Regions from separate parts of the Rhizobium sp. CNPSo 3670 genome, predicted to be linked through region 2. Evidence: riboswitches for the same ligand, from Rfam matches in the RefSeq annotation. Region 2 holds a riboswitch; each other region holds the start of a gene.
What was found. Region 2 has a riboswitch for cobalamin ahead of cobU (bifunctional adenosylcobinamide kinase/adenosylcobinamide-phosphate guanylyltransferase). Riboswitches for the same ligand answer to the same signal wherever they lie in the genome.

Region 1: linked by a shared signal. The riboswitch ahead of bluB (5,6-dimethylbenzimidazole synthase) and the one ahead of cobU (bifunctional adenosylcobinamide kinase/adenosylcobinamide-phosphate guanylyltransferase) in region 2 are both predicted to bind cobalamin.
Region 3: linked by a shared signal. The riboswitch ahead of AC13QO_RS23915 (CbtB domain-containing protein) and the one ahead of cobU (bifunctional adenosylcobinamide kinase/adenosylcobinamide-phosphate guanylyltransferase) in region 2 are both predicted to bind cobalamin.
Region 4: linked by a shared signal. The riboswitch ahead of nrdH (glutaredoxin-like protein NrdH) and the one ahead of cobU (bifunctional adenosylcobinamide kinase/adenosylcobinamide-phosphate guanylyltransferase) in region 2 are both predicted to bind cobalamin.

What each region holds. Positions count from the first base shown of each region.
Region 1 is NZ_JBXSOL010000004.1:224,773-229,506, forward strand. It holds gene AC13QO_RS05820 (YciI family protein) at 1-140, opposite strand, end outside; gene AC13QO_RS05825 (DUF2865 domain-containing protein) at 420-1,520, shown strand; gene bluB (5,6-dimethylbenzimidazole synthase) at 1,524-2,213, opposite strand; cobalamin riboswitch at 2,256-2,441, opposite strand; gene AC13QO_RS05835 (3-deoxy-7-phosphoheptulonate synthase) at 2,723-3,787, shown strand; gene AC13QO_RS05840 (TolB family protein) at 3,784-4,611, opposite strand; gene AC13QO_RS05845 (NAD+ synthase) at 4,727-4,734, opposite strand, start outside.
Region 2 is NZ_JBXSOL010000016.1:74,154-78,887, reverse strand. It holds gene cobN (cobaltochelatase subunit CobN) at 1-917, opposite strand, end outside; gene cobW (cobalamin biosynthesis protein CobW) at 921-1,976, opposite strand; gene cobU (bifunctional adenosylcobinamide kinase/adenosylcobinamide-phosphate guanylyltransferase) at 1,983-2,492, opposite strand; cobalamin riboswitch at 2,891-3,286, opposite strand; gene AC13QO_RS18190 (chloride channel protein) at 3,513-4,734, shown strand, end outside.
Region 3 is NZ_JBXSOL010000028.1:21,853-26,586, forward strand. It holds gene AC13QO_RS23905 (hypothetical protein) at 1-523, opposite strand, end outside; gene AC13QO_RS23910 (CbtA family protein) at 577-1,311, opposite strand; gene AC13QO_RS23915 (CbtB domain-containing protein) at 1,426-1,635, opposite strand; adenosylcobalamin (AdoCbl) riboswitch at 1,638-1,788, opposite strand; gene AC13QO_RS23920 (histidine phosphatase family protein) at 1,867-2,415, shown strand; gene AC13QO_RS23925 (putative bifunctional diguanylate cyclase/phosphodiesterase) at 2,890-4,461, shown strand; gene AC13QO_RS23930 (acetate/propionate family kinase) at 4,600-4,734, shown strand, end outside.
Region 4 is NZ_JBXSOL010000048.1:6,327-11,060, reverse strand. It holds gene AC13QO_RS27660 (heavy metal translocating P-type ATPase) at 1-1,618, shown strand, start outside; cobalamin riboswitch at 1,828-2,051, shown strand; gene nrdH (glutaredoxin-like protein NrdH) at 2,314-2,535, shown strand; gene nrdI (class Ib ribonucleoside-diphosphate reductase assembly flavoprotein NrdI) at 2,549-2,950, shown strand; gene nrdE (class 1b ribonucleoside-diphosphate reductase subunit alpha) at 2,929-4,734, shown strand, end outside.

The DNA.
Region 1 (4,734 bases), on a different contig from region 2:
GCATTGCTGGAGACAAATGCTGCCGCCTTCTCCAGCGCTTGTTGATAGGCATGCATCTGCTCCATGAAGCGCCCCATGTCCTCAGGCGCTATGGACTTCCCGGCAGTTTCGTCCGCATGCAGCATCAGCATGTAGCGCATCGCTTTATCCTCAGTGAAACCAACTCCCCGCGGGAACGAGCGCCAAGAATAACAATTCGTATGAAGAAGGGAACTGCTGTTGACGGCTGCTGTGTCCGCCTCCGGGTGCAATGCTGTTCTACTTACCTAACGGAAGATTACCCACATCTTCTGGCTAAAATCTCGAAAATGCGCTAGGAATTCATCCAAGCTTATTAAGAGAAACACGTTAAGAGACAAGGTACGGCGGATGGACGCCACCTTTGACCGATCGACATTTTCTCATTCCCGGACGACGCCGTGAAACGCCGAAATCTGTCTCTTGCTCTTATGCTTGCGCTGGCATCACCGGCCGCCGCACAGACCAGCGCTATTTGCAACGACTTGCGCGGTCGCCTTGCCGACCTGCCACGATCGATCGGTAGCAATAACGGGCCGGAAGCGCGCCAATATGCAAATGCCATGGCCGAGCAGAACCTCGAGCTGCGCAAGGTCCGCAACGATCTGCGCAATAACGGATGCACTTCCGGCAGCATGGTCGTGATTGGCAGTGACAACGCCGATTTTTGCGCCGAACTCTCTGACGCCGAAGCCCGGATGATCGACAATATCCGTTATCTCCAGGAGCGCCGCGACGAACTGCGCAACCAGGGCGACGGCACTGACGACGCGCGCCGAGAATTGACGGCGGCACTCGAACGCAACGGCTGCAACAGCGACAATTTCTATGCCCCGACCGAGCGTAGCGCAGACGACCCCGCCCCGAGTGTCGAGGAACAGGCGATGCGCACCGATACCTTCATTCCGCTCGGCGGCGGTGAAGAGACCGATCTGCGTTACGGCCTGCCGAGGGCCGAAATGTTTTCACCGATCAGCACCATCTGCGTGCGCAGCTGCGACGGTGGCTTCTTCCCGATCAGCTCAAATACCACTTCGGTGGATTTCGGCCGCGATGCCCAGACCTGCGCCAAGATGTGCCCCGGCATTGAAACCGAGCTCTTCTATCGCGACGTGACCAGCACCGACTCCTCGAACATGATCTCGGTCGCAACGGGCGCGCCCTATAGCGCCATGAAGAACGCTTTTGTCTACAAGAACCGCGCGCCTGGCGAGAAAAATTCCTGCGCCTGCAATCTCACCGCCTATTACGAGGAGATGCGCGGCAAGCAGGCCCTGAGCGAACCGCCGGAGCAGGGCTCGATAACGACGGTCCGCACTAAACCGCCGACGAAAGATACTGCGGCAGCATCAGCCCCGCCGCAGCCATCCGTTGCCGAACGTCCCTACGACCCCACGCAGAACAAGGTTCGTCAGGTCGGCCCGCAATTCCTTGCCGGCGACCAGGGCTCGATCGACCTTGCCAATCCGGCGACGCCGGGGCCGCAACCACAGCAGCAGTAATTGCTACGGGTCGTTGCGTCCCCATCCGTCGTGGAAAACGAGTTCCTCGAGCGGCAGCCGCTGCCGCCAACCTTTGACCGAAAGTTCCGGTTCGTCATAAAGACGGTCGACAAAGCCGGCGCAGAGCCAGGCGACCACCTCGATATGCTCCGGTATGCCAAGAATTGTTTTCAGGTCGCCTTCGCGAAAGATGCTGACCCAGCCGATGCCGACCCCTTCGGCGCGGGCGGCAAGCCAGAGATTCTGGATAGCGCAAACGGTCGAATAGGAATCCATCCGCGGATTGTGCGTCCGCCCCAGCACGACGCTGCCGCCGCGGGTGGGATCGCATGTCACGCATATGCCGAGCGGCGCCTCGACGATGCCTTCCAGCTTCAGGGAGCGATAGGTCTGCCGGCGTTCGCCCTCGAACATCAGTGCCGCCTCCTCATTCGCATTCGCAAAGGCATCCCTTACGCGTGCTCGCACGGCTTCGCTTTTCACCAGGACGAAATTCCACGGCTGCATGAAGCCGACCGAGGGCGCATGATGGGCGGCAGTCAAGAGCCGTGCCACGACATCGTCGGGCAAGGGATCGGGCAGGAACTGGCTGCGCACGTCACGCCGCGTCATGATCGCGTGATACACGGCTTCGCGCTCGGCCGGCGAAAAACCGGACACCGCCGAAAGGGCATCCGCATCAAAGGGTCGCATCGTCAAATCCCCAACAACGCAACCGCCCGCCGTCCGCGCGGGTTGGGTCTATCGCGCCAGGCCGGTCTTCTGACTTGGCTTCATCCATCTGCCGCAGCCTTCCCGGCAAAGCCAGTGGCGTGATGAAGCGGCAGACGTCGGCCTTACAGCGTTGGGCACGTTCCGGCCTTGCACCGGATTCCCGATTCTCCCGCCTCGAGGGCGGGCACCTGACGGCGCATCTATTTCAGGAAATCGGAACGGAGGCAAGCGTCGGCACGTCAGCCTCAAAGAGGCGAACCCGTGATTTCGCCTCGCAGATTTTGCGTGACAATGAGCGGCCGCGACGCTACATACGCGCAATGTCGACGACTTCAGCCTACGCCTCCTCGCGATTTTATTCGTACCGCTGCTTCCAGCGGATGCGGGTCTGTGCGTAACTGAATTCAACGCGACGACAACCCGAACAGCCGCTAGTCTACCTGGCGGCTTTTCTGTTCCGCACGGTATGACCAAACAGGAGCCATGCCTTGCCCGACACCATCAATGATCTGCGTATTCTCGAGATCACCCCGCTGACCAGACCCGCCGATATCATCGCGGAAATTCCCCGAACCGCTTCAGTCAGCGAGACGGTGACCAGCAACCGCAATGCCATCCACCAGATTCTCAAGGGTGAAGACGACCGCCTGATCGTCGTCATCGGCCCCTGCTCCATCCACGATCCGGTTGCTGCACGCGAATATGCCGCGCGGCTGGCCGAGCAGCGACAGCGCTTCTCCAGTGATCTGGAAATCGTCATGCGCGTCTATTTCGAAAAGCCCCGCACCACAGTCGGCTGGAAGGGCTTGATGAACGACCCGCATCTCGATGGCAGCTACCGTATCGAGGAAGGGCTGAGAATTGCCAGGCGCCTGCTGCTCGACGTCAACGCGATGGGCCTTCCGGCGGGTGTCGAATTCCTCGAGACGATCACACCGCAATACATTGCCGATCTCGTCAGCTGGGGTGCGATCGGCGCCCGCACGACCGAGAGCCAGATCCATCGCCAGCTCGCCTCCGGCCTCTCCTGCCCGATCGGCTTCAAGAACGGCACCGACGGAGGCGCTCGCGTCGCGATCGACGCGATCCTGGCCGCTTCGCAGCCGCACCACTTCCCGGCCGTCACCAAGGACGGACAGGCGGCAATCGCTTCGACGAAGGGGAATGAAGACTGCCACATCATTCTGCGCGGCGGCAAGCGGCCGAATTATGAGGCGGCCGATGTCGGAGCCGTCACAGCGGAATGCCTGAAACTCGGGGTCACCCCGCGCATGCTCATCGACGCCAGCCATGCCAACAGCAGCAAAGATCCGATGAACCAGCCACGGGTTGTCAAGGACGTCGCGGGACAGATCTCCGCGGGCAATCACCACATCAAGGGCATGATGATCGAAAGCAGCCTCGTTGCCGGCCGCCAGGATCTCGTTCCCGGCAAGCCGCTGGTCTACGGCCAGTCCATCACCGATGGCTGCATTGACTGGGAGATGTCGGTGAGTGTGCTGGAAGATCTGGCGGACGCCGCTCGCAGGCGGCGCCGAGCGGCAGCGGCTTAGGCCGCCGGAAAATACCTGACATAGGCAAACTCGTCACCATCAGGTGACCAGCAGGGCACGTTGATCGTGCCCTGCCCGCCGAAAAGCTCGAACAGCGTCTTCAGGTTGCCGCCGTCCATATCCATCAGCCGCAGCCGCACGTCGAGATCGCGCGGATGGTCGAAGACGGAAGGATCGTAGGACAGGATCAGCACCTTGTCGTTTTTGGGCGACGGATGGGCGAACCAGTTCCCCTGATTGTCCGACGTCACCTGTTCGAGGCCTGTGCCATCCGGATGGATGCGCCAGATCTGCATCAACCCGGTGCGACTGGAATTGAAATAGATCCATTGGCCGTCGGCGGAATAATCCGGCCCGTCGTTGCGGCCTTCGCCATGCGTCAGCCGCGTCTCGACGCCGCCATCGACGGAGATCGTATAAATGTCGAAATGATCGTCACGAATGCCGCAATAGGCGAGCTGGCGGCCATCCGGTGACCAGCCATGCCAATAGGACGGCCGGTTTTGCGTGATGAGCCGCGGCGTGCCCCCCTCGACCGGCAGGATATAGATCGTCGACTTGCCGAATTCCGTCTTGTCCGAGATGACGAACTCAGTGCCATCAGGCGAAATGCCGTGATCATTGTTGCAATTGACGGCAAAGCCGGTATCGACCTTCACCACCTCGCCGCCATCGAGCGGCAGCCGGAAGAGCAGCCCGTCGCCGTTCAGCAGGAGATAGGAGCCATCGGGCGAGAAATTCGGCGCTTCCACCAGCCTGTCCGTCTGCCAGACCTCGCGAGCCCTGCCCGTCCTGACATTGTAGATCTCGACCGAGCTGCGCATGTTGCCTCCCTGATATGTCGATTGCGTCAGCGATCTAGATGCGTCAGCGATCTCGATTGCGTCAGCGATCCCGATCGCGTCAGCAATCCCGATTGCGCTAGCGATCCCGATTGCGCTAGCGAT
Region 2 (4,734 bases):
TCCAGCACCGTCGGTTGCCGGTCCGCGCCCGGTGCGGAGACTGCAAAGCCCGTTGTGTTGATGACGACATCCGGTTTCAACGCCGAAAACACGCTCTCGAGAACGCCTGTCGAAACGGGATCCTTTAGGCTGTAGGCAAAGACCGGCAGCGGCCGCAGGCCAAGCGCGGCCAGGGCCTCGATCAGCGCCTCGACCGGCCCCGTCTCGCCGCTCTGGACCAGGGCACGGTAGAAGCTGATGGCGACGATGGGGGACGTGGGTTCGAATTCCATCTCTTCTGTCGAGCTTGGTGTCCCACGCTTGACGGACGACGTTGGCGCGACATGCGAACCGACGACCCGCCGCCACTCCTCGACCCCGATCGCCCCTCGCCCCGGCCACCAGATGCCCGCCTTCATCAGCGGCACTGCCGGCGCCGGCTTCTCCGCCCCTGACAGCATCGCCGAAGCATAGGCGAGAAAATCCCGCGCATTGGTGTCGCCGCCTTCGATCAGGTAGGCCCACAGCCCGTTGAGATCGTCGAGGTCAACATTGGAGAAAGGAACCAGCCCGGCATCCGGCTTGGCATCGCCAGGCAATACCGCAATTTTCACGCCATTCCGGGCAGCAACGGCGTGCAGCGCCTCCAGCGCATAATGGAAATAGCTGGCGCCGCCGAGCGCACGCACGACGATCAACTTGGCGTGCCGGGCCGTTCGCTCGACATAGGTATCGACCGACATTGGATGCTTGAGGCTCATCAGATTCGCGAGCCTCAGCGAATGCGGCATCCCTTCACACTCGTGATAGGCGGCAGCAATCGCGGCGAGTTCGGTGTCGGCAGCCGAAAGAAACAGTATATCGCCGGGCGACTGGCCGAGGTCGATCGCCTCCTCGCCGTCGCTGATCGTTCCCTGCTGGGCAAGAAGCAGATGCATCGATTATCCCTGAACGAGCGCTTCGATCGTCTTGCGTACCGCGTCCTCGTTCATTTCATGCAAGCCGATGACGACGAGGCGCGTGCGGCGCGCCTCGTCCGCTGCCCAGGCGCGGTCGAAATACTGGTCGATGCGGCTGCCGACGGCCTGCAGTTGCAGGCGCATGGGCTTGCCCGAGACGTCGATGAAGCCTTTGAGGCGCAGCACATCATGCTCGGCGATGATGCCCTTCAGCTTCTCGACAAAGCCCGTCGGATCGGAAACAGCGCCGAGTTCGACAACGAAGCTTTCGAATTCGTCGTGGTCGTGTGGCGCCCCCTCCTCGTGCTCCAGCTCGTGATGGGACTTGCGGTTGGCGATATCGTCTTCCGTGCCGATGCCGAGGCCGAGCAGCACGCCTGCCGGCACCTCGCCATTCCTGGCTTCGATCATGACCGGCTTGCGGGCAATGCGGGAGGCGACTTCGCTCTTCACGCGGTCAAGGCCATCGCCATCGATCAGGTCGGTCTTGTTGAGCACGATGAGATCGGCGCATGTGAGCTGGTCTTCGAACAGCTCCTCGATCGGGCTCTCATGATCGAGCGAGTCGTCCTCGCTGCGCGCCGCCTCGACTGCATCATGGTCGTCGGCGAAACGGCCGGCGGCAACGGCCGCACTGTCGACGACCGTAATGACGCCGTCGACGGTCACCTGGGTGCGGATATCAGGCCAGTTGAAGGCGGCGACCAGCGGCTGCGGCAGGGCGAGGCCGGAGGTTTCGATGACGATATGGTCGGGCCGCTGTTCGCGCTCCAGCAGCTTCGTCATCGTTGGAATGAAATCGTCGGCGACGGTGCAGCAGATGCAGCCATTGGTGAGCTCGATAATGTCGTCCTCGCTGCAATTCTCCGCGCCGCAGCCCTTCAGGACCTCGCCATCGACACCGAGATCGCCGAACTCGTTGATGATAAGCGCAATCTTTTTGCCGCCGGAATTGGTGAGCAGGTTGCGGATCATCGTCGTCTTGCCGGCGCCGAGGAAGCCGGTGATGACGGTTGCGGGGATTTTCTGCTGGTTCATGGAACTTCAACCCTTCATTTTCAGCGGCAGACCGGCCGCGATGAAATAGACCTCGTCGGCCTTCGCCGCGATTGTTTGGTGCAGCCGTCCGGCATGATCGCGAAAATCGCGCGCCATGCGATTGTCAGGCACGATGCCGAGACCAACCTCGTTGGAAACGAAGACGAGTTGCGCCTTGGCGCCGGGGAGGAAATCGGCGAGCGCGGCAAATTCCACAGCCATCTCGCGCTCCGCCATCATCAGGTTGGTCACCCAGAGCGTCAGGCAATCGACAAGCACAATGCGTCCCTCGCCATCGATGGCGGCAAGCACGCCGAAAAGATCGAGCGGCTCCTCATGCGTCATCCAGGAAGGGCCGCGATCGGTCCTGTGCTGGGCAATACGCTTCTGCATCTCCTCGTCCCAGGCACGGCCGGTGGCGAGATAGTGGCGCTCGAGGCCGCTTGCCATAACGAGATTTTCGGCGAAACGGGATTTGCCGGAGCGTGCCCCGCCGAGGATGAGCGTGGTGGTCATGCCCGAATATTCCTCTGAGGAGGCGTGCCGCTGCAGCTTGTTCTAGTTTTAACTTTATGAGCCACGGTAGCCAAAACTTTGCTTGGGAAAGCCGCGCCACCCCATTCACTTCCCTCATTCCTGTGCTTGTCACAGGAATCCAGCGTGCCCAAGTCCTTGGGCACGGAAGGCTCATTCGTTGCCTGCGCATAATTAATCACGGCGCGGACGGGCCGTGGCCGGATTCCTGTGACAAGCACAGGAATGAGGGAGGAAAGGAAGGCGCGTAATACGCAGACATAACCTGAAGGCGACGAACCGGCACCTCTCATACGCACCACCAGAGGCGGCGCTAGCTTCGTTCTTTCAGCCAAAACAACCTCCGTGCTGGCAGCGGGTCTCTTGCCCAGGTTTGGGCTGTTCGCCCGGCACGGAAGGCAGGTCTCCTGGCTCGTGGTTATCGGCGGCGATCGGGGGCGAACCGGAAGCCCGGTCGCCCCTGATCGTGCCAGCGGATCTGCCTCGCCTTCCCGGCTGCCTCGGTGAAAAGGTGGACGATTCGTAGAGTTAGAGGCGTCCGACCCCGGTTGATCACCATGCATTTCCAGTGGCTTTTCCGGCATGTCGCCCATCCCGCCCGCCTGCACTATTGCGGTTAGGCCGGAAGAGGTCCGATGCCGGATGGAAGACCCTGACCGCTCTACAGTCGCGGGGTCGGCTGTGATGAAGGCGCCCGATGTGGGTCCGCCCCGTCACATTCCCTTTTCATCCGGAAGGCGAAATGCCGATCCGGAACCATCCGTTATTCCTCAGATGGTTAGGCAAGCCGGCGGGTGAAGTCAACCGACCTTCGCCACCGCCTTCCCGCTGGACTGCGCGAAAGGCCGGCCAACACCACTGACCCCACCGGAAATATCGTCTTTTATCAGCGGCTTACGTCATGAATATTTGATGTGACCGTCGGCTTTTCGCCGCAATTGCGTTGCAAGGCGACTGCACCCCCGCCCTTGACCCGGCCTCTCCTCGCCTAGTTGTCTAGCCATGCTTATGAAATTGGATCGGCGCCGCCTGAGCGCGCTGCGTGTTTTCTTCGATCCGGGGCGACTGCGCGCCCTGACGCGCCGCAGCGAAGTCGGCCTGTCCCTGGCCGGCGCCGTCGTCGGCATCGCCTCGGGCCTTGCCGTGACCGGCATGAGCTATGTCTCCAGCGAACTGCACCAGCTTGTTTTCGGCATCGCCGACAGCGAACGGCTGAGCGCGTCGGTAATCCAGGACAAGATGCTGCTGCTCACCGCCCCCGTCATAGGCGGCGCCCTGCTCGGCCTGCTGCTCCTGGTGCTCGCCAAACGGCGCAAGAAACCCATGGTCGACCCGATCGAGGCGAATGCTCTGCATGGCGGCCGCCTCTCCCTCACCGATAGCATCATCGTTGCCGTACAGAACCTGATCTCCAACGGCTTCGGCGCCTCCGTCGGCCTGGAGGCCGGCTATACCCAGCTCGCCGCCGGCATTGCCTCCAAATTCGGCCTGAAGCTGCAGCTGCGCCGCTCGGACCTGCGCATCCTCGTCGGTTGCGGCGCGGCCGGCGCCATTGCCGCCGCCTTCAACGCGCCGCTGACGGGCGGCTTCTACGCCTTCGAGCTGATCATCGGCACCTACACCATCGTATCGTTAACCCCGGTTGTGGTCTCTGCCCTCGTTTCGACCCTCATCGCAAGGCTGCTTGCCGAGGGCGATTTCACCATCGATATCGGCAGCTTCGGCTCGGTCGTGCCGGCCGATTATGTCCCGGCGCTGCTGCTCGGCGTCTTCTGCGCCGGCGTTGGCATTCTCCTCATGCAGGGCGTGGCCTTCATTGAGGAGGTGGCGCGCAAAAGCTCGATCGCTCCGCCCTTTCGCCCGGCGCTCGGCGGCATCATCGTCGGGCTTCTCGCGATGATCTCGCCGCAGGTCCTTTCGGCCGGCCACGGGGCGCTGCATCTCAACTTGTCCCGCGACGTGGCGATCCCGGCGCTGATCGGTCTCTTTCTCCTGAAATCGCTGGCTTCGGCAATCTCGATCGGTTCTGGCTTCAGGGGTGGTCTGTTCTTCGCCTCGCTGTTCATGGGCGCCCTGCTGGGCAAGCTCTTTGCTTATTGCGGCCCCTATTTTGCCGATGCGACATTGACGCCGGTTATTTATGCTGTGGTCGGGATGAGTTCCCTGGCGGTCGCCGTCATTGGCGGGCCGCTGACGATGACCTTTCTGGCGCTCGAAATCACCG
Region 3 (4,734 bases), on a different contig from region 2:
GGATGGCAAGCCCCAACATGGCGGCCAACGCCGTCAGAGACGCCATGCTGGCAGGATGCAGCGGCACCTTGCTCCAGCTCGGCTTGACGATATTGGCGGTATTGAATGCCTCGCCGCTGAACTGGCAGGTAATAAAGGCAAGCCCGCGACCCGCCATCTCGGCGTCGATGGCCGAGATGATTTCGCCCGCCGCGGTTGCCTCCCGCGGCATCTCACGCATCGCCAGCAGCACGGCTTTCGTCGCCGCGAGATAGGCATGGGCGCATTCGTTGAACGGGCTCTCCTCGTCCGTCACGCTGCCGGGCATCCGACCCCAGACGCAATAGGAATACTGGATTTCGGCGTAGTTCAGGACACGCCGGAACGATTCGTTCGTATCGGCAGCCCGTGACGCCAGCATGCTGATGCTGCTGCGATACTCCGAAATGATCGCCATCTCGCCGTGGGAAATTGCCGGAATATCGAGCCCGGTATCGGAGCCGCCAGAGCTGCTCCCATGGCCGAAAGCATTTCCGATAAACATTGGCAACAGGCTCGCGATGAGACCGAGAAAGGCAAACCTTCCGATATGCCGCATCACCGGAACGCCGGCCGCAGTCCACTCTTGGCGGCAAGACCCCTTTCTGCCAGCGCTCCGAAAACCAGACCGAGCGTTGCCCAAAGGATTGCATGCATGCCGAGCGAGGTGGTGCGGAACCGCCAGAGTACCATCGCCGAGAAATTCTCGGGCACCTCGTTGATCGGCGGCAACAGATAAAGCACGAAGCCGATGAAGACGAGATAGGCGATGCCGGCGATGATCGCGCCGTTCCAGAGACCGAAGCGCTCGCCAAGGCGGCGCGACAGCGCGATCGCGGCAACCAGCGAGGCGAGCGAAACGACAATCATCAGGAAGAACAGCTCGGTCCTGACGCCGATCGTTTCGGGATTGCCGACCGCCGGGGGGGTGGCCGGATATTTGATTCCGGGAACAAGCACCACTGCCACGAAGGCGGCAATGGCGATGACGGCCGAGGTGCCGCGCGCCGAGAGGCTGCTGAAGCGGCCATGTACGAAGGCGAAGGCGAGCGAAAAGAGCCCGCCGACGGCGATACTGTAGGCCATGACGCCGGTGAAAAGGCCGAGACCAGCCTGCGTGGCCCGGCTGACGATTTCAGGTTCGGCAGCTTCGCCCGCCGCCTCAGCGCTCGCCTCCTCGAAGGCGATTGCCGCATCAACCAGCGGCTCGCCGAAGATATGGGCGAAAGCGAAAACGAGGATGCCAGCAATCAGGCCCGCGAGCATGCCGCGAAGCAGAAGCTTTCCAACCATGTCAGTATTCCCCCTAAGCATGTCGCGCAAAAGTGTGCAGCGGTTTTGCGACAACGACATGTGTAAACAAAGACCTAAAGCGCGAGAAGCGAATCTGAAAGATCGCGATGCGCTTTAGTGGCAGGGAAAGCCGAGCAGATGGCGGCCGTCATGCACGAATTCGTGCACATACATGCCGTTGAACAGCGCCATCGCGCCTTCCTCGGTGCCGACGAAATAAAGAACGATGAGCATCAGCAGGCCGCCGAAAACCGCCCAGGGCAGGATTTCCCCTACAGGGATTGGCGCCGGTGCCGCAACGGGCGCGAAAGTGGTGTCAGACATGTATCCCTCCGGAATGACGCGTTCAGTCGAAAGAGTGTTGTGCGGCAGGGTCTGACTTCCAGCGTAAAGAACTTCGACACGCTGGTCACAGTGGCGCGACCGCGCCGGATTTCCACCGGCTTCCAAACCCGCAACAGCACGGTTATATCTGGACGCCGAAGAGACTGTCAACGAAACTTCGAGACGCCGTCGAAGGGTCGTCCCCACCATATTGCGATGATCGGAACAACCGTGAATACCCGCCTCACCTGGATCTGTCACGGCGCCACGGCGGCAAGCCGCAAGGCCCTGTTCCCGCTGGATGAGCCGCTGGAAGACAAGGCCGCTGAAGAAGCCGGCCGGATGACCGCCCTGCCTCGGGCCGACCGGATCGTCACTAGCCCGGCTTTGCGTGCCCGCCAGACCGCTACAGCCCTCGGTCTCGACGCTCAAATAGAACAGCGGCTTGCCGACTGCGACAATGGCCGCTGGGCCGGCAGGCCGATTGCGGCAATCGGCACCGAAGAGCCGGAGAACCTCATGGCTTGGATGAGCGATCCGGAAGCCGCCCCACATGGCGGCGACAGTTTTCTCGGTCTGCGGACGCGCGTCGCCGGCTGGATGGATGAACAATCCACGCTCGGCGGTCATGTGATAGCCGTCACCCACGCATCGATTATAAGAACAGCGATTGCGCATGTGCTTCAGGCTCCCCTCCCCTCCTTCTGGCTCGTCGACGTCGAGCCGCTGGTGGTCGTTCGGATGACCAGCAATGGACAGCGCTGGTCGCTGCGCCTCTAGAGAATTAGACATCCCTCATACTATCCAGCCTTACGCAAGCAAATCGCGTCATCTCTATTGAACCGGGTCTGACCGGGACTACTTCCTTGTCCCAAGGAGACGGAAGCTATGGCATATGATTGGAGTGGGGAGCGTACGCGGCGCCTGCGCTTGATGAGGGTCGTGACGTTCACCTTAGTTATGGTCGGTCTGGTCGTCAGCGTTCCGCTGCTGATCGTCACCGCCTGAAGAGCGAGACAGGGCGAGCGATGCGACAGCACGCTCGCCCTCGTTCTTTCGTGAGGCTCCCCTCGTCTTGAATCCGGACAATCTCTAGTCTTCGAAGCAGCACCAGCGAAACGCCGTAGCGCAGCCGACGTCCCGACAGCACCGCAACGGACGGGCTGCCACCTCCAACAATTCGCCTTATGGTTTCAACGAACATTTCAGATTTTCCTGATAGTCCGGCAGAGGGTGGAGATGGAGAATGCGATAATGCCTGCGTTTTTCCGAAGCAGGGCCGGAAGGCAATGCGTGTCGGTTGTGGTTTTCGGAGTAACCCTCTGGATCCTCGGCACGGTGCTGCACTTCGACGACCGCCTCGTCTCCTTCATGACCGGTTTCGGCGAGTACGGGGCGGATAAGCTCGTGCTGGCTCTCGGCATCGCTGGCGCGATGAGCTTCATCTATTCGGTGCTGCGCATCGCCGACCTGCGCAAGGAAATGGAGCTGCGCGCCACCGAACAGGCAAAGGCCGATTGGACGGCAACCCACGACCATCTGACCAAGCTGCCGAACCGCTACGCCTTCGAGCGCAAAATCCTCTCACGGCCGGTCGGAAGCGACGAGGGCGAGATCGAGGAATGGGACGACAACGTCACGATCTTCTCCGTCGACCTCGACGGCTTCAAAAAAGTCAACGATCTCGTCGGCCACAAGGGCGGCGACGTGTTGCTGGTCGAAGTTGCCAGACGCATCTGCGCGCTTGGCAACGCGGATTGCGTTTACCGCTTCGGCGGTGACGAATTCATCATCGTCGCCTTTTCCCTGACGGCAGAGCGCGAGGAGCGTTTCGCCAAGTTGCTGATCCAGGCAGTCACCCGGCCGATCCATATCGATGGCTTTGCCGTCGAAGTCGGCGCCAGCGTCGGCTACGATCGCTGGCTTGAGGGCAGCGAGCCGCTGGAAGACGCCGCCCACCGTGCGGATCTCGCCATGTATGAGGCCAAATCACGCGGCCCCAACCATTATCTCGTCTTCGAAGCTTCGATGCAGGACAAGGTAACGGAACGTGCCTCTCTGGAAAGCAGGCTGCGCGCGGCAATCGCCGACAAGGCGATCATGCCTTTCTATCAACCTTTGATTGATTTGAAAACCGGCCAGCTTTGCGGTTTCGAAGCCCTCGCGCGCTGGGTCGGCGAGGATGGTATCAATATTCCGCCGCCTGTTTTCATCGACATTGCCGAGGAAACCGGGATGATCACCGCCCTGTTCGAGGATCTCCTTGCGCAGGCCTGCGGCGATGCGCTCACTTGGCCAGCGCATGTCACGTTGTCCTTCAATGTGTCGCCGGTGCAGATGGAAGACAGGCTGCTGGCCTCCCGCATCCTCAAGGTCCTTTCAGCAAGTCGGCTGCCGCCGCAACGCTTGGAGATTGAGATCACCGAAAACGCGCTGATCCAGGATCCCGCTATCGCCGCCATCATTCTCGAAGAGCTGCATGCGGCCGGCATCCAGATCGCTCTCGACGATTTCGGCACGGGCTATTCGAGCCTTGCCCAGCTCGCCCGCTACCGCTTCGACAAGATCAAGATCGACAAGAGCTTCATCGCCACCTATCGCGATGACGAACGGCAGGAAAAAATCGTCCGCGCCATGCTTGGCCTCAGCAGAAGCCTGAACATCAAGACGACTGCAGAAGGTGTCGAGGAGCATGGCCAGCTTGCCTTCCTGCTGCAGCTCGGCTGCGACATCGGCCAAGGCTATCTTTTCGGTAAGGCGATGCCCGCCGCCGAGGCGAGCATCTTCATCCGCGATCGCAACGCCAATCTGGCGTCAACCGCCTGACCCTCGCGTAATTCGACAAAACTGCCCCAAGGCTGCCACGCACCGTCAACATGTGGCGCTCGGGCGGCCATGCCTTTCCGGCGGGAGTTTCGGCGCTAAGTTCGGTCATCGTGACGGCTGTGCGGAGTCTCTGAAGACATGTCATCCACTGACCTCCTCCTGACCTTCAACGCCGGCTCATCGACCGTGAAGGTCGGCGTCTTCTCGATTGATGGTGCCGAGGCACGACACCTCGGAAAGGGCGTCATCGATCTCCGCGCCGAGCCGCTCTCG
Region 4 (4,734 bases), on a different contig from region 2:
CGAGGAAGCGGCAACGGTCGTATTCCTGTTTCTCGTCGGCGAGTTGCTCGAAGGCGTGGCGGCGGGCAAGGCGCGTGAAAGCATACAATCGCTGACGGCCCTGGTGCCGAAGACTGCGCTGCTCGAAGACAATGGGCAGAAGCGAGAGGTGCCGGCTGAAAGCCTTGCCGTCGGCACGGTTATCATGGTTCGCCCCGGCGATCGCATCTCTGCCGACGGCGTCATCGTATCAGGCGAGAGCGCGATCGACGAGGCTCCGGTGACGGGCGAGAGCACGCCGGTGCGCAAGGGCGTCGACGCCGTGGTCTATGCCGGTACGGTCAATGGCGATGCGGTGCTGAGGGTTCGCGTCACGGCGGCTGCTGCCGACAATACCATCGCCCGCGTCGTCAAGCTGGTGGAAGAAGCGCAGGAATCGAAGGCGCCGACGGAGCGCTTCATCGAGCGGTTTTCGCGCTACTACACGCCGGGTGTGGTCGTCGTTGCCGCGCTGGTCGCGGTCGTTCCGCCGCTGTTCTTCGGCGGCGCGTGGAGTGAGTGGATCTACAAGGGTCTTGCCATCCTGCTGATCGGCTGCCCTTGCGCCCTCGTCATCTCGACGCCGGCGGCGATCGCGGCTTCGCTGTCGGCGGGCGCGAGGCGCGGGCTGCTGATGAAGGGCGGTGCGGTCCTGGAGACGCTCGGCAAGGTGACGATGGTCGCCTTCGACAAGACGGGCACGCTGACGGAAGGCAAGCCTCGGGTGACCGACATCCTTTCCTTTGGATTGGGTGAGGCGCAGCTCCTGTCGCGCGCGGCGGTGCTCGAGCAGGGCTCCAGCCATCCCCTGGCACAGGCGATTCTCCACCGCGCCAAGGCGGACAGCGTGCCCGTGCCACCCGCCTTCGAGCTGGAAGCGCTGCCGGGCAAGGGTGTCACCGGCAAAATCGGCGGCGAGGCAGTTGATCTCTTGTCGCCGCCCGCCGCCCGCGAGCGGGCGGCACTTGACGCGGAACAGGAGGCGCGTATTGCAGGGCTCAATGATGAGGGCAAGAGCGTGTCGGTGCTGCTCGTCAATGGCGCTGCGGCCGGCCTGATCGCCATGCGCGACGAGCCGCGCGAGGACGCCGCGGCCGGGCTCTCGGCGCTCAAATCGGCCGGGGTCAAGGCGATGATGCTGACCGGCGACAACAAGCGGACGGCGGCAGCCGTCGCAGACATGCTCGGCATCGACTGGCGGGGCGAGATGATGCCCGAGGACAAGCAGCGGGTCGTCGGCGAATTGAAGCGCAAGGGCTTCATAGTCGCCAAGGTCGGCGACGGCATCAACGACGCGCCGGCGCTCGCCGCCGCCGACATCGGTATCGCCATGGGCGGCGGCACCGATGTGGCGCTGGAGACGGCCGATGCCGCCGTGCTGCACGGGCGCGTTGGCGACGTGGCGCGAATGATCGCGCTTTCGCAGCGGACGATGCGCAATATCCTCGAGAATATCACCATTGCACTCGGGCTGAAGGCTGTCTTCCTGGTGACCACGATCATCGGGATCACCGGGCTCTGGCCGGCGATTCTCGCCGATACCGGAGCCACCGTGCTGGTTACGATCAACGCGCTCAGGCTGCTCCGCGTAGAGGAATAAATCCTTTCCTCTTCGGAGCGCCGATTAGGGCCGATCCGGAATCGAAAACCGCAGAGCCGGCTACAGGCCGGCTCTCGTCGTTCAGGCCTTCTCCACAGTTCGTTTTGTTTAAGCCTTCATTATCCATGTTTTTCACAGGAACGCAGTAATTTCAAACCTGCCGTAACGCAACGCACAAACCATCCGTTGACGTGAATTTCGATTCGCGTACTATATCTAGTGTTCAAGGTTCCTTCGATTCGTGAGGATCGTGGGCTAAGACGGGAATACGGTGCGTCTCGCCATGAGGGTGGGGCAAGGCCGGAGCTGCCCCCGCAACTGTGAGCGGAGAGCAACTGTCCGATTTCGGGTCACTGGGGCATGATACCTCGGGAAGGCTGGGCAGGTGCTTCGACCCGTGAGCCAGGAGACCTGCCTTGAATGAAACGTCCACGGGCGGGGTGTCCGGAAGGTCGCGTGCATGCAGCGGAATGATCCGCGGCTGTTGCGCTGCCCCGAACGACCGCATGAGCACTTCGGGGTTTGAAGTCATGTCGAGAGCATCAAGGCCGGCGCCCGCGCACATCCTGCGAGGGACCAAGTCAGGCGTTTAAAGCGCCAACCTTGCCAGATCACTATCAAGCATTTCCCCGGACGCCGCATGGCGCCCGATCCCAGTCCTGCGTCCTGAATTCATTGACTTCACGAGGAACATGATGAGCGTTACCGTTTACAGCAAGCCGGCCTGTGTCCAATGCACGGCCACTTACCGCGCCCTCGATCGCCTTGGCGTGGATTATGAGATCGTCGATATTTCCGAGGATGCCGAAGCGCTCGATCGCGTGCGTGGCATGGGCTACATGCAGGTTCCGGTCGTCGTTGCCGGCGAGCAGCATTGGGCGGGCTTCCGCCCCGACATGATCAGCGCGCTCTCCTGACCGGAGAAAAGCGGTGGGGCTGATCGTCTATTATTCCAGCCGATCCGGGAACACCCATCGTTTCGTCGAGAAGCTGGGATTGCGCGCGGCGCGCATCCCCCTCGGCGCTGAGGCCATCCACATTCGCGAACCCTATGTGCTGATCTCGCCTACCTATTGCGGAAACGGCGGTAAAGGGGCCGTGCCCGAGCAGGTGATCCGCTTCCTCAACGAGGCGGAAAACCGCTCCAACATCCGCGGCGTGATTGCTGCGGGCAACAGCAATTTCGGCGAGACCTATGGCCTCGCCGGCGATGTCATCTCGAAGAAGTGCCAGGTGCCGTACCTCTACAGGTTCGAGCTCCTGGGAACTGCCGAGGATATCGCCAATGTCAAAGACGGGATGGGACGATTTTGGACACGGGAACACATCTGACGCGGGACGCGGGCGCAAAACCGCTGAAAGCGGCCGAAACACTCGACTATCATGCACTGAACGCGATGCTGAACCTCTACGACGACGAGGGAAAGATCCAGCTCGACAAGGATCGCATGGCGGCCAGGCAATATTTCCTGCAGCATGTGAACCAGAACACCGTGTTCTTTCACAATCTTCGGGAAAAGCTCGATTACCTCGTCACGGAGGGCTATTACGAGCAGGAGGTTCTCGACCAGTATTCCTTCAATTTCGTCCGCGACCTGTTCGATCAGGCCTATGCCAGGAAATTCCGGTTTCCTACCTTCCTCGGGGCTTTCAAATATTACACCAGCTATACGCTGAAGACCTTCGACGGAAAGCGATATCTCGAGCGCTACGAAGACCGCATCTGCATGGTGGCGCTGGCTTTGGCGCGCGGCGATGAGGCCCTTGCTCGCGACATAGTCGACGAGATCATTTCCGGCCGCTTCCAGCCGGCAACGCCCACCTTCCTCAATGCCGGCAAGAAGCAGCGCGGCGAACTCGTTTCCTGTTTCCTGCTGCGCGTCGAGGACAACATGGAATCGATCGGCCGGTCGATCAATTCGGCGCTGCAGTTGTCGAAACGCGGCGGCGGCGTGGCCCTGTCGCTGACCAATATCCGCGAGGCGGGCGCGCCGATCAAGCAGATCGAAAACCAGTCCTCCGGCATCATCCCCGTCATGAAGCTCCTGGAAGACAGCTTCTCCTATGCCAATCAGCTCGGTGCGCGGCAGGGGGCGGGTGCGGTTTATCTGAACGCCCATCATCCCGATATCATGCGCTTTCTCGACACCAAGCGTGAAAACGCCGATGAGAAAATCCGCATCAAGACGCTGTCGCTCGGCGTTGTCGTGCCCGACATCACCTTCGAACTCGCCAAGAACAATGAGGACATGTACCTGTTCTCGCCCTACGACGTGGAACGGGTCTACGGCGTGCCTTTCACCGAGATTTCGGTGACGGAGAAGTACCGGGAAATGGTGGCGGACGCCCGCATCTCGAAGAAGAAGATCAAGGCGCGCGAATTCTTCCAGGTGATCGCCGAAATCCAGTTCGAAAGCGGCTACCCCTACATCATGTTCGAGGACACGGTGAACCGCTCGAACCCGATTGCCGGGCGCATCTCCATGAGCAACCTATGCTCGGAGATCCTGCAGGTGAGCGAGGCGAGCGACTATTATGACGACCTTTCCTACAAGCATCTCGGCAAGGATATTTCCTGCAATCTCGGCTCCCTGAACATTGCTGCGGCGATGGATTCGACCGACTTCGGCAAGACGATCGAGACCTCGATCCGGGCGCTGACAGCGGTGTCCGATATGAGCCATATCTCCTCAGTTCCTTCGATCGAGAAAGGCAATGACGAGAGCCATGCGATCGGCCTCGGGCAGATGAACCTGCACGGATACCTCGCCCGCGAACGCATCTTCTATGGCTCTGAGGAAGGCGTCGATTTCACCAATATCTATTTCTATGCGGTGACCTACCACGCGCTGCGTGCCTCCAATCGTCTGGCGGTCGAGCGTGGTGTAAGCTTCAAGGGGTTCGAGAATTCGAAATACGCTTCAGGTGACTATTTCGACAAATATACCGAGCAGGAATGGAAGCCGACCACCGAAAAGGTGCAGGCGTTGTTCGACAAATCGGGCATCCATATTCCGACACAGCAAGACTGGGTGGCGCTGAAAAAGGCGGTGATGGCCTCAGGCCTCTATAACCAGAACCTGCAGGCGGTGCCGCCGACGGGCTCGATCTCCTAT